Regions from separate parts of the Pseudomonas sp. zfem002 genome, predicted to be linked through region 3. Evidence: predicted binding sites of a transcription regulator. Region 3 holds the regulator's gene; each other region holds the start of a gene.
The links. The regulator sigma-54, encoded in region 3, starts transcription at its own class of promoters, with help from an activator protein. The targets are predictions, from matches to a motif close to ANTGGCATNNANNTTGCTNT.

Region 1: nirB (nitrite reductase large subunit NirB) is a predicted target of sigma-54. The motif match lies at 1,774-1,793, and genes of this name have one in related genera.
Region 2: RTI28_RS06615 (CmpA/NrtA family ABC transporter substrate-binding protein) is a predicted target of sigma-54. The motif match lies at 2,471-2,490, and genes of this name have one in related genera.

Annotation. Positions count from the first base shown of each region.
Region 1 covers NZ_JAVYJH010000005.1:81,421-85,609, forward strand. The annotation lists gene RTI28_RS09135 (bifunctional nitrate reductase/sulfite reductase flavoprotein subunit alpha) at 1-1,657, shown strand, start outside; gene nirB (nitrite reductase large subunit NirB) at 1,943-4,189, shown strand, end outside.
Region 2 covers NZ_JAVYJH010000003.1:158,581-162,769, reverse strand. The annotation lists gene rlmKL (bifunctional 23S rRNA (guanine(2069)-N(7))-methyltransferase RlmK/23S rRNA (guanine(2445)-N(2))-methyltransferase RlmL) at 1-512, opposite strand, end outside; gene rmf (ribosome modulation factor) at 1,045-1,260, shown strand; gene RTI28_RS06620 (quinone-dependent dihydroorotate dehydrogenase) at 1,378-2,403, opposite strand; gene RTI28_RS06615 (CmpA/NrtA family ABC transporter substrate-binding protein) at 2,561-3,751, shown strand; gene RTI28_RS06610 (ANTAR domain-containing response regulator) at 3,766-4,189, shown strand, end outside.
Region 3 covers NZ_JAVYJH010000002.1:120,404-124,592, reverse strand. The annotation lists gene rapZ (RNase adapter RapZ) at 1-822, opposite strand, end outside; gene ptsN (PTS IIA-like nitrogen regulatory protein PtsN) at 825-1,289, opposite strand; gene hpf (ribosome hibernation-promoting factor, HPF/YfiA family) at 1,302-1,610, opposite strand; gene RTI28_RS03860 (RNA polymerase factor sigma-54) at 1,692-3,185, opposite strand; gene lptB (LPS export ABC transporter ATP-binding protein) at 3,364-4,089, opposite strand; gene lptA (lipopolysaccharide transport periplasmic protein LptA) at 4,089-4,189, opposite strand, start outside.

The sequences.
Region 1 (4,189 bases), on a different contig from region 3:
GGCCGGCGCGCCACTGGCGCCATCGCGACGGCTGTTCGTCGACGGCCTGCTGGCCGGCCTGTATTCCCGCACCGAGGCCGTGCCTGCCGTGGCCGCCCTGGAAGCCCCGGTCACCCCGGCTCACCTGGTGCTTTGGGCGTCGCAGACCGGCAACAGCCAGACCCTGGCCGAGCGCTGTGCCGGCCATCTGCGCGAAGCCGGGCTGACGGTGCAGCTGGAATGCATGGAAAGCGTGCAGCCGGCGCGGATCGGCGAGGCCGCGAGCCTGTTGCTGATCACCAGCACCTTCGGCGACGGCGAAGCCCCGGACAGCGCCACGGCGTTCTGGCAATCGCTGCAGGGCGAAGGTGCTGACTGGGCGAAGCGGCCCTACGCGGTCCTGGCCCTGGGGGACTCCAGCTACGACCAGTTCTGCGGCTTCGGTCGCAAGCTCGATCAGCGTCTCGCCGAACTGGGCGGCCAGCGTTTGCTGGAGCGGGTCGATTGCGAACCGGATTTCGACGAGCCCTTCGCCGGCTGGCTGCAGGCCTTGACCAGCAAGCTGTCGCAGGCGCCGCTGGCCCTGAGCGAACCGCCGCAGGCGGCGTTCGGCAAGCAGGCGCCATTGCCCGCGCGGGTTGTGGAAAATCGTCTGCTCAACGGGCCGGGCGCGAGCAAGGAAACCCGGCAGATCGTCTTCGACCTGGGCGACAGCGGGCTGCGCTACGAAGCCGGTGATGCCCTCGGGATCTGGCCGCGCAACTGTCCGCAACTGGTCGAGGAAGTGCTCGAACGCAGCGGGCTGGACGCGGCGCTCGAGGTCACGCTCAAGGGCCAGGCGCCGATGTCGCTGCGCGAGGCGCTGAGCGATCACCTGGATATCAGCCGGATCACCCCGCAGTGGCTGGAGCGCTTCCGCGCCGTGCATCCTGCCTGCCCCAGCGACAAGGATGCCTTGTGGGGCCGGCAACTGGCCGACCTGCTCGCCGAGTTTCCCCTGTCGCTGCCCCTGGCGGACTGGCTGAGCTTGCTCAAGCCCTTGCAGCCCCGGCTCTACTCCATCAGTTCCAGCCCGCGCCAGCATCCGCGGCAGGTGCACCTGACGATGTCGACGGTGCGCTACGGCCAGCGCAAGGGCGTGTGTTCGACCTTTGTCGCCGATCGTGCCGGGGAATTGAAAGTGTCGATCTTCCCACAGCCGTCCGCGAGTTTTCGCTTGCCTGATGATGACAGCCTGCCGGTGATCATGGTCGGGCCCGGCACCGGTATCGCGCCGTTCCGTGCCTTTCTCCAGGAGCGCGAGGCGCGTGCCGCCAGCGGCGCCAACTGGCTGTTCTTCGGCGAACAGCGCGAAGCCTGCGACTTCTACTACCGCGACGAGTTGCTGGCATGGCGCCAGAGCGGTGTGCTGACCCGCCTGGACACCGCGTTCTCGCGCGATCAGCAAGACAAGATCTATGTGCAGCAGCGCATGCGCGAGCAGGGCGCGGAGCTGTGGCGCTGGCTGCGTGACGGCGCGTTCTTCTATGTCTGCGGCGATGCCGGGCGGATGGCCAGGGATGTCGACGCGGCGCTGAAGGCCGTGGTCGCGGAGCATGGCGGGATGAGTGCCGAGCAGGCGGCGCAATACGTGGCGCAGATGGGGCGGGACAAGCGCTACCTGCGGGATGTGTACTGATGCGGCCGGGAAACTCACTGCATCAACATGCTGCAACACGGCGATTTCTGCACCAGCGTGGTTCAAGCAAACCCGCCAGGAGCCCCTGAAACCTTAGATTTCAGGCCAATCGGGCACTTGGCACACTACCTGCTTTTAGCTCTGTACAACGTCCCGGGTGGTCAACGTCGATCACCGTTACGGACCATAACGATCAAGACCAGGCAAAGGCGCCTGGAGCTTCGGCTCCAGGCGCTTTTTTTTGCGTTTTTTCCGGGGTACGCCCCGCACCGTGAGGAACCAGGCATGAACGCCATCGCGTCCATCGAGCAACGAGAAAAGCTGGTAATCGTCGGCAACGGCATGGTCGGCCATCACTGCATCGAGCAACTGATCGAGCGCGGTGCCCTGGCCCGTTTCGAGGTGCGGGTGTTCGGCGAGGAGCGCCAGCGCGCCTACGACCGCGTGCACCTGTCCGAGTACTTCAGTGGCAGCGATGCCGAAGCTCTGGCACTGGGCGAGGCGGGGCTGTATGGCGAACACGGCATCGCCGTGCATCTCGGCGAGGCGGTGCTGGAACTGGATCGCGAGCGCCGCGAAGTAGTCACCGCGCAGGGGCGCTACCCGTACGATCGCCTGATCCTGGCCACCGGCTCCTATCCCTTCGTGCCGCCGATCCAGGGTTCCGAAGGCGCGGCGCGCCTGGTCTACCGCACCCTCGACGATCTCGACGCGATCCGTGCGGCCGCGGCCAATGCCCGCCGCGGCGTGGTGGTGGGTGGCGGACTGCTCGGCCTGGAGGCGGCCAATGCCCTGAAGTCCCTGGGCCTGGAAGCCCATGTGGTGGAATTCGCGCCGCGCCTGATGCCGGTGCAACTGGACGGCGAGGGCGGCGCGGCGTTGCGCGCGCGGATCGAGGCACTGGGCGTCGGCGTGCATCTGGCGCGGGCGACACAGGCCATCGTCGCCGGCGAGGACTACCGCTACCGGATGAATTTCGACGGTGGCGAATTCCTCGAAACCGACCTGATCGTGTTTTCCGCCGGTATCCGTCCGCAGGACGCCCTGGCCCGCGCCAGTGGCCTGGAAGTGGCGGCCCGCGGCGGCGTGGTGATCGATGGCGAGTGCCGCAGCAGCGACCCGCGCATCTATGCCATCGGCGAATGCGCCTCGTGGAATGGCAGCGTGTTCGGCCTGGTCGCGCCGGGTTACGGCATGGCGCGCAACCTTGCCACGGCGCTGGCCGGACAGCCGGCCAACGCTTTCGCCGGGGCGGACATGTCGACCAAGCTCAAGCTGCTCGGCGTCGATGTCGGCTCGATCGGCGATGCCCATGGCGCCACCCCGGGCGCGCGCAGCTATCGCTTCATCGACGAAGCGGGCAACAGCTACCGCCGCCTGGTCCTGGATGCCAGCGGCAAGCGGGTGATCGGCGCGGTGCTGGTGGGCGACAACAGTTACTACGACACCCTGTTGCAGTACGTGCAGAACGCCATCGCCGTGCCCGCCGATCCGGCCGCGCTGATCCTCCCGCAAGGCGGCGGTGCGCCGGCCCTGGGCGCCGATGCCCTGCCGGACAGCGCGACCATCTGCTCCTGCCACAACGTCAGCAAGGGCGCAGTGTGCGCCGCCATCGACAGCGGTTGTGGCGATCTTGCCGCGGTGAAGAGCTGCACCAAGGCGGCGACCGGTTGCGGCGGTTGCGCGGCCTTGCTCAAGCAGGTCTTCGAACACGAACTGACCGCCCGCGGCGTCAGCGTCGACAAGAGCCTGTGCGAGCACTTCGCCTACACCCGCCAGGAGCTCTACGCGCTGGTGCGGGTCGAGGGTATCCGCAACTTCGACGAACTGCTGGCCAAGCACGGCAAGGGCCATATCGGTTGCGCCATCTGCAAGCCCACCGTCGGCTCGATCCTCGCCTCGTGCTGGAACCAGCCGATCATGGACCCGTCGCTGGTGCCGCTGCAGGACACCAACGACACCTTCATGGCCAACATGCAGAAGAACGGCACCTACTCGGTGGTGCCACGGATTCCCGGCGGGGAGATCACCCCGGAGAAGCTCATCGTCATCGGCGAGGTGGCGAAGAAATACGACCTCTACACCAAGATCACCGGCGGCCAGCGCATCGACCTGTTCGGCGCGCAGCTGCACGAATTGCCGCTGATCTGGGAAGAGCTGATCGCCGCCGGTTTCGAGACCGGACATGCCTACGGCAAGTCGACGCGCACGGTGAAGTCCTGCGTCGGCAGCACCTGGTGCCGCTACGGCGTACAGGACAGCGTGAAGATGGCCCTGCTCCTGGAAGATCGCTACAAGGGCCTGCGTTCGCCGCACAAGCTCAAGTTCGCCGTGTCGGGCTGCACCCGCGAATGCGCCGAGGCGCAGAGCAAGGATATCGGCGTGATCGCCACCGAGAAGGGCTGGAACCTGTACATCTGCGGCAACGGCGGTATGCGTCCGCGCCACGCCGAACTGTTCGCCACCGACCTCGACGACGCCACCCTGGTGCGCCTGATCGACCGCGTGCTGATGTTCTACATCCGCACCGCC
Region 2 (4,189 bases), on a different contig from region 3:
TGCTGCAGGCGGTAACCACGCTGGTGCAGGCTGTGCCCGGACAGGTCCAGGGACAGGATCGCCTCGCCACGCTCCAGGCGCAGGTGCACGCGCAGGTCAGGATTCAGCTTGTCTACCGATGGCCGCTCGCCGCGGGCGTTGCGCAGCTTGTCGACGATGGCGTCCTTGACCTTGAGCGCACCGAAGTGCGTGTTGTCGATGCCCGAACCATGGCCGCTGAACTCCACCGCCAGGGTGCCGGCAGCATCCAGGTGCTCCTGCCAGTCGACATCGTGGACGCCGTCGTACAGGTCATCGGCGTTCTTCATGTCGAAGCGCTTGAGCACCAGCAGCACGCGGTTGGCCAGGCGCGACCAGAGGCACAGGCGATAGGCGGTTTCCATGTCGGCCGAGCCGCGCAGCGCCGAGGTGTGCTCGCGCACATCCTCCAGGCCAAGGCCGCGGGCCTCGTCGGCGAGCAGGCCTTCCAGGCCTTTGGGACAGGTGAGGTAGAGTTCGAAACGGTCCGACATGGGTCAATCCAGCCTTGTAGTGAAGGTGCGAGCGCATCGCCCTTCGAAGTTTGATCGGGTGCCTTCGGCAAGCACCCGAGTGGCACGACGCTGCGTGCCGGGCCGCCCGGAGAATCCTTTTCGCGAGAGGCAAAAAGGCTTTGATCGCCGGGCAGAACGAAAAATTCTATTGCGGAAGGTGACAAATTCGACCCTTCGTCGATTTATCCACCAGCGCCGGAAAACCAGCTACGCGATGGCGTTTTGCTGCATAGGCGGGGCAAATCCTGATGATAGCTGGCTTTAACCGCCGTCCCTCTGTGAAGCATTTTTTTACTTATCCTCTCACCCATGGAAAGGTTACGTGCTTATGACAAAACGTTCGTTCACACGCCCATCCCCATTGGTTAGAAATCAACTCAGGTCGTGACCGCAACGGTACGACACTTCAGCTCGCCACGCCGGCAGCGAGCGCAAAACCGGCAGAACGAATCTGCCCGGCCTCAGACGAGGCCGACGGGACATTACAGTCAACAAATGAGGGCAGTACCCTATGAGAAGACTTAAGCGTGATCCGTTGGAAAGAGCATTTTCACGTGGCTACCAATACGGGGTCACCGGCAAATCCCGCGAGCTTTGCCCCTTCACCCTGCCGTCCGTACGCCAGGCATGGATCAATGGCTGGCGTGAAGGACGAGGCGACAACTGGGATGGTATGACCGGCACCGCAGGTATCCATAGACTCAACGAAGTTCACGCCGTTGGCTGATCGAGGAGCTTGACCGAATAACCGTTTCACATGCGCGCCCTATCCGGGCGGCGGGCTTCGGCCCAGGGGGCCCCTTGATGGGGCCCTTTTTTATGCCCGCATCTTTATGCCCGTGAGTCAGCGCCCCGGCATGGCGGCGATGGCGTCCACCGCCTCGCGGATCAGTGCCGGGCCCTTGTAGATGAAACCGGAATAGATCTGCACCAGGCTCGCACCCGCGGCGATCTTCTCGGCGGCATGGCGCCCCTCGGTGATTCCGCCGGCGGCGATGATCGGCATGCGACCCGCCAGTTCCCCGGCCAGGACCTTCACCGTATGGGTGCTCTTGTCACGCACCGGAGCACCGGACAGGCCACCGGCCTCGTCGGCGTGATGCAGGCCTTCGACACCTTCACGGCTGAGAGTGGTGTTGGTCGCGATCACCGCGTCCATTCCAGAATCCAGCAGGGCCGCGGCCACCAGTGCGGTTTCCTCGTCGGTCATGTCCGGGGCGATCTTGATTGCCAGCGGTACGCGCTTGCCATGCGCCAGGGCCAGTTCCTCGCGGCGCACGGCCAGCTCTTCGAGCAGTTGCTTGAGCGAATCGCCGAACTGCAGGCTGCGCAGGCCCGGGGTGTTGGGCGAGCTGACGTTGACGGTGATGTAGCTCGCCTGGGCGTAGACCTTGTTCAGGCAGATCAGGTAGTCGTCCACCGCGCGCTCGACGGGGGTGTCGAAGTTCTTGCCGATATTGATGCCCAGCACGCCCTTGTAGCGGGATGCCCGGACCCGGTCGAGCAGGTTGTCCACACCCAGGTTGTTGAAGCCCATGCGGTTGATGATCGCCTCGGCTTCCGGCAGACGGAACAGCCGCGGCTTCGGATTGCCCGGCTGCGGACGCGGGGTCACGGTGCCGATCTCGACGAAACCGAAGCCCAGTTGGCCGAAACCATCGATGGCCGCGCCGTTCTTGTCCAGGCCGGCGGCCAGCCCCACCGGATTGGCGAACTCCAGGCCCATGACCGTCACCGGCAAGCGCGCCGGCGCCTTGGTCAACAGTCCGTTGAGGCCCAGACGGCCGCCAGCGCCGATCAGGTCGAGCGACAGGTCGTGGGACGTTTCCGGGGACAGTTTGAACAACAGCTGGCGGGCCAGGTTATACATGGGCGGGCTTGGCTCAAGATTTGGAGAGGTGGCGATTATAGCCACGCCGGGGTTTCGGCGACAGGGCCTTGGCATATGGGTTGCTTGGATGGTTGCCACGCGGTCGGCGTGTTCAGCGCGCCGGCCAACGCTTTATCTGCCGGGCGACTGCATTGCGATGACTGATATCTCCCCCACCCCACTGGCCTGGCTGCATGGCAGCGACGCGCCGGAAAAGACCAGCCTGAACATCGGCTTCATGGCCCTGAGCGACTGCGCCCCGCTGGTGGTCGCGGCGACCCAGGGCTTTGCCCAGCCCCATGGCCTGAGCCTGAACCTCAAGCGCCAGAGCTCCTGGGCCGGCTTGCGCGACGGCCTGCTCAGCGGCGAGCTGGATGCCGCGCACTGCCTGTACGGCCTGACCTACGCCGTTCACCTGGGCATCGGCGGCGTCGCGGCGACGCCGATGGCGGTGCTGATGGGCCTGAACCACAACGGCCAGGGCATCAACCTCTCCCCCGCGCTCCAGGCCCAGGGCGTGACCAATCCGGAAGCACTGCAGCGTCACGTGCACCAAAGTCGGACAAAACTGACCTTCGCCCAGACCTTTCCCACCGGCACCCACGCCATGTGGCTGTATTACTGGCTCGCCAGCCAGGGCATCCACCCCCTGCGCGACGTCAACAGCGTGGTGGTCCCACCGGCGCAGATGCTCGCCCACCTGCGCGCCGGGCGCATCGACGGCTTCTGCGTCGGCGAACCCTGGTCGGCGGACGCGGTGAACCAGGGCATGGGCTTTACCCTGGCGACCAGCCAGTCGATCTGGCCCGAGCATCCGGAAAAGGTCCTCGGCGCCACCCGCAGCTTCGTCGAGCACTACCCCAACACCGCGCGGGCACTGGTGGCCTCGGTACTCGCGGCGAGCCGCTTCATCGAGGCCAGCCAGGAGAATCGGCGCGCCACCGCGCAATTGCTCAGCGCACCGCCCTATCTCGATGCACCGTTGACGACCATCGAGCCACGCATGCTCGGCGACTACGAGGACGGTCTCGGCAACCGCTGGCACGATCCTCACGCCCTCAGCCTGCACAACTATGGCAAGAGCAACGTGCCGTACCTGTCCGACGGCATGTGGTTCATGACCCAGTTCCGCCGCTGGGGCCTGCTGCGCGACGATCCGGACTACCTCGAGGTGGCGCGCCAGGTCCAGCAACTGAGCCTGTACCGTGACGCCGCCATCAGCCTGGGCATCGACTGTCCCGTGGAATCCATGCGCAGCAGCCGGCTGATCGACGGCACGGTCTGGGATGGCTCGGATCCCCGCGGCTATGCCCATGGCTTCAGCCTGCACGCCCTGAGCGACGCCTGACCGGAGCTGCCGACATGTTGCGAATCCTGTTGATCGACGACACCGAGAAAAAGGTCGGCCGCCTGCGCGCAGCGCTGGTGGAAGCCGGTTTCGAGGTGATCGAGGAATCCGGCCTGACCATCGACCTGCCGGCGCGCGTCGAAACGGTGCGTCCGGATGTGATTCTGATCGATACCGAGTCACCCGGCCGTGATGTCATGGACCAGGTGGTGCTGGTCAGCCGCGATCTGCCCAGGCCGATCGTGATGTTCACCGACGAGCACGATCCCGGCGTCATGCGCCGGGCAATCCAGGCCGGGGTCAGCGCCTACATCGTCGAGGGCATCCATGCCCGTCGCCTGCAGCCGATCCTCGACGTGGCCATGGCCCGCTTCGAGAGCGACCAGGCGCTCAAGGCCCAGCTCCAGGCCCGCGACCAGCAACTGGCGGAGCGCAAGC
Region 3 (4,189 bases):
CAATATGGGTTGCAGCAATTGGCCCAGACGTTCGGTCAGGTAGACGGAGCGATGGTGGCCACCCGTGCAGCCGATGGCAATGGTGACATAAGCGCGGTTGCTGGCGGCGAAGCGCGGCAACCATTTCAGCAGGTAGGACGAAATGTCCTGGAACATCTCTTCTACGTCGGGCTGTGTCGCCAGGTAGTCGATGACCGGTTGATCCTGGCCCGAATGCTCGCGCAGCTCGGGTTTCCAGTACGGATTGGGCAGGCAGCGAACATCGAACACCAGGTCGGCATCGACCGGCATGCCGCGCTTGAAGCCGAAGGACTCGATGAGGAAGGCGGTGCCGGGCTCCGGCTGGTTGAGCAGGCGCAGCTTGATCGTGTCACGCAGCTGATACAGGTTCAGGCTGGTGGTGTCGATCTTCAGGTCCGCGAGGTCGGCGATGGGGCCGAGCAGGTCGCTTTCGACACGGATCGCCTCGGCCAGGGAACGGTCCTGGTTGGTCAGCGGGTGGCGTCGACGGGTTTCGGAAAAACGCTTGAGCAGGGTTTCTTCGTCTGCATCCAGATACAGGACATCGCACTGGATGTGCCGTGCGCGGGCTTCGTCGAGCAATTCCGGGAAGCGCGTCAGGTGGCTGGGCAGGTTGCGGGCGTCGATCGACACCGCGACCCGCGGTTGCAGCAATTCGGTGTTGATCAGCGCGCTCTCCGCCAACTGCGGCAACAGGCCGGCGGGGAGGTTGTCGATACAGTAGAAACCATTGTCTTCCAGGACATCGAGGGCGGTGCTTTTGCCGGATCCGGAACGGCCGCTGACAATGATCAGGCGCATGGTCAGCTTCCGTTCTGCTCGTCCAGGACAACCTGGTAAAGGGCGGTGCTGCTCGGGGCGGCGCGCAGTCGGTCACGCACGTCCTTGCGGTCAAGCATGCTGGCGATCTGGCGCAGCAGCTCAAGGTGCGCATCGGTGGCGGCTTCCGGTACCAGCAGGACGAACAGCAGGTCTACCGGGGCGCCGTCGATGGCGTCGAAATCGATGGGGGCGTCCAGATGCAGCAGCGCGCTGATTGGACTGTTGCAGCCCTTGAGGCGGCAGTGGGGAATGGCGATGCCGTTGCCGAAACCCGTCGAGCCGAGTTTTTCCCGGTCGATCAGGCTTTTGAATACGTCCTGGGTGTCCAGCTCGGGGACTTCCTGGCCGATCAGGTTGGCGATCTGTTCGAGTACGCGCTTTTTACTGCCGCCCGGCACGTTCACCAGGGAACGGCCGGGGGTCAGGATGGATTCAAGTCGGATCATGGATGAGGGGGATCAGCGTGCCGCTGCACCTTGCAGCAGACTTTGCTGTTTTTCCTTGTGTTTTTTCAGTTGGCGGTCGAGCTTGTCGGTCAAGGAGTCGATGGCGGCATACATGTCGGCGTCTTCGGCATTCGCAACCACTTCACCACCCGGAATCTGCAAGGTCGCCTCCACTTTCTGCTGGAGTTTCTCGACCTTCATGATGACCTGCACGTTGGTGATCCTGTCGAAATGACCCTCCAGACGCTTCAGCTTCGATTCGACATATTCACGAAGCGGTGGAGTGACTTCTACATGTTGTCCACTGATGTTGACTTGCATACTGCTTCTCCTTTGTTGCCGTGCATAAAGAGGCAGGTGTTGCGCCTGCCACTGAATTGCGATGGCACATCTCAGGAACTGTCACATCAATCGCTTGCGTTCACTCGAGGGTGCGATGCCGAGCGACTCGCGGTACTTGGCGACGGTGCGACGTGCTACCTGGATGCCTTGTGCCTCCAGTAAACCAGCGATCTTGCTGTCACTCAATGGCTTTTTCTGATTTTCCGCGGCAACCAGTTTCTTGATGATCGCGCGGATAGCGGTGGAGGAGCATTCCCCCCCTTCGGAGGTGCTCACATGGCTGGAGAAAAAGTACTTCAGCTCATAGATTCCGCGGGGCGTGTGCATGTATTTCTGCGTGGTCACCCGGGAGATGGTCGATTCGTGCATGCCCACCGCCTCGGCGATGTCGTGCAGGACCAGCGGCTTCATGGCCTCGTCGCCATGGTCGAGGAAACCGCGCTGGTGCTCGACGATCTGGGTCGCCACCTTCATCAGGGTTTCGTTACGGCTCTGCAGGCTCTTGATGAACCAGCGCGCTTCCTGCAACTGGTTGCGCATGAAGGTGTTGTCGGCGCTGGTGTCGGCGCGGCGGACGAAACCGGCGTACTGCGGGTTGACCCGCAGGCGCGGTACTGCTTCCTGGTTGAGTTCCACCAGCCAGCGCTCGTTGTCCTTGCGCACGATCACGTCGGGAACCACGTATTCGGGCTCGCTGGATTCGATCTGCGAGCCAGGGCGCGGATTGAGGCTCTGCACCAGTTCGATGACCTGGCGCAGTTCGTCTTCCTTGAGCTTCATGCGGCGCATCAGCTGGCTGTAGTCACGGCTGCCGAGCAGGTCGATGTAGTCGCTGACCAGGCGCTGTGCTTCGCCCATCCACGGCGTATTGGCGGGCAGCTGACGCAGTTGCAGCAGCAGGCATTCGCCGAGGTTGCGCGCGCCGATGCCGGCGGGTTCGAACTGCTGGATGCGGTGCAGGACGGCTTCGATCTCGTCCAGCTCGATATCCAGTTCGGGATCGAAGGAGTCGCAGATTTCTTCCAGGGTTTCGTCGAGGTAGCCCTGGTTGTTGATGCAGTCGATCAGGGTGACGGCGATCAGCCGGTCGGTGTCCGACATCGGCGCCAGGTTCAGTTGCCAGAGCAGGTGGCTCTGCAGGCTCTCGCCCGCCGAGGTGCGGGTGGTGAAGTCCCACTCGTCGTCGTCATTGCTGGGCAGGCTGCTGGCGCTGGTCTGGTAGATGTCTTCCCAGGCAGTGTCGACCGGCAGTTCGTTGGGGATGCGCTCGTTCCATTCGCCTTCTTCGAGGTTCTCCGCACTCGGTGCGGACTGTTCGAAGCTGCTTTCCTGCGTTTCCGCGACCGGCTTGCTCTCGGCGTTGTCGGCCATGGGGTCGCTGTTGTCGAAGTCGTCGCCTTCTTCCTGACGTTCGAGCATCGGGTTGGACTCCAGGGCTTCCTGGATTTCCTGCTGCAGGTCCAGCGTGGAAAGCTGGAGCAGACGTATGGCCTGTTGCAACTGCGGGGTCATCGTCAGTTGCTGGCCCATTCTTAGGACGAGCGATGGTTTCATGGCTGGGGCTTAACACCTTATTCGCCGGCGCGCATGCGCCATCTACTACACGGACGCGGGGCGCCAATTTTAAGCAAGATATATGCCTGAAATTGTAGCGTTTGCCTAGAGCGCTGTAACAATTAAGCCGCGAATAGTGGCTTAAGGCCAGCGCCCGGTCATTCCAACGACCTCGAACCTACAAGCGGAACTCGTGGCCGAGGTACACCTCTTTCACCAACTGGTTGGCCAGGATGGTTTCCGAGTCGCCTTCGGCGATCAGTTGACCATCGTTGACGATGTAAGCGGTTTCGCAGATATCCAGGGTCTCACGGACGTTGTGGTCGGTGATCAGAACGCCGATGCCCTTGGCCTTCAGGTGGTGGATGATCTGCTTGATGTCGCCGACCGAAATCGGGTCGACACCGGCAAAGGGTTCGTCGAGCAGGATGAACTTTGGTGCGGTCGCCAGGGCGCGGGCGATTTCCACGCGGCGACGCTCGCCACCGGACAGACTCATGCCTAGGTTGTCGCGGATGTGGCTGATGTGGAATTCCTGCAGCAGGCTTTCCAGCTCCTTGCGGCGCCCATCGCGATCGAGGTCCTTGCGGGTTTCCAGGATGGCCATGATGTTGTCGGCCACCGACAGCTTGCGGAAGATCGACGCTTCCTGCGGCAGATAGCCGATGCCGGCGCGGGCGCGACCGTGCATCGGCTGGTGGCTGACGTCCAGGTCGTCGATCAGGACGCGGCCCTGATCGGCCTGGACCAGGCCGACGATCATGTAGAAGCAGGTGGTCTTGCCGGCGCCGTTGGGCCCCAGCAGGCCGACGATCTGGCCGCTGTCGATGGACAGGCTGACGTCACGCACGACTTGCCGGCTCTTGTAGCTCTTGGCCAGATGCTGGGCTTTGAGAGTTGCCATTACTCGGCCTTCTTCTTCGGCTGGATCACCATGTCGATACGCTGACGTGGTGTCTGGATGTCCTTGCCGCCGCGACCGGCAGTAGCGACCTGGGTCTTGG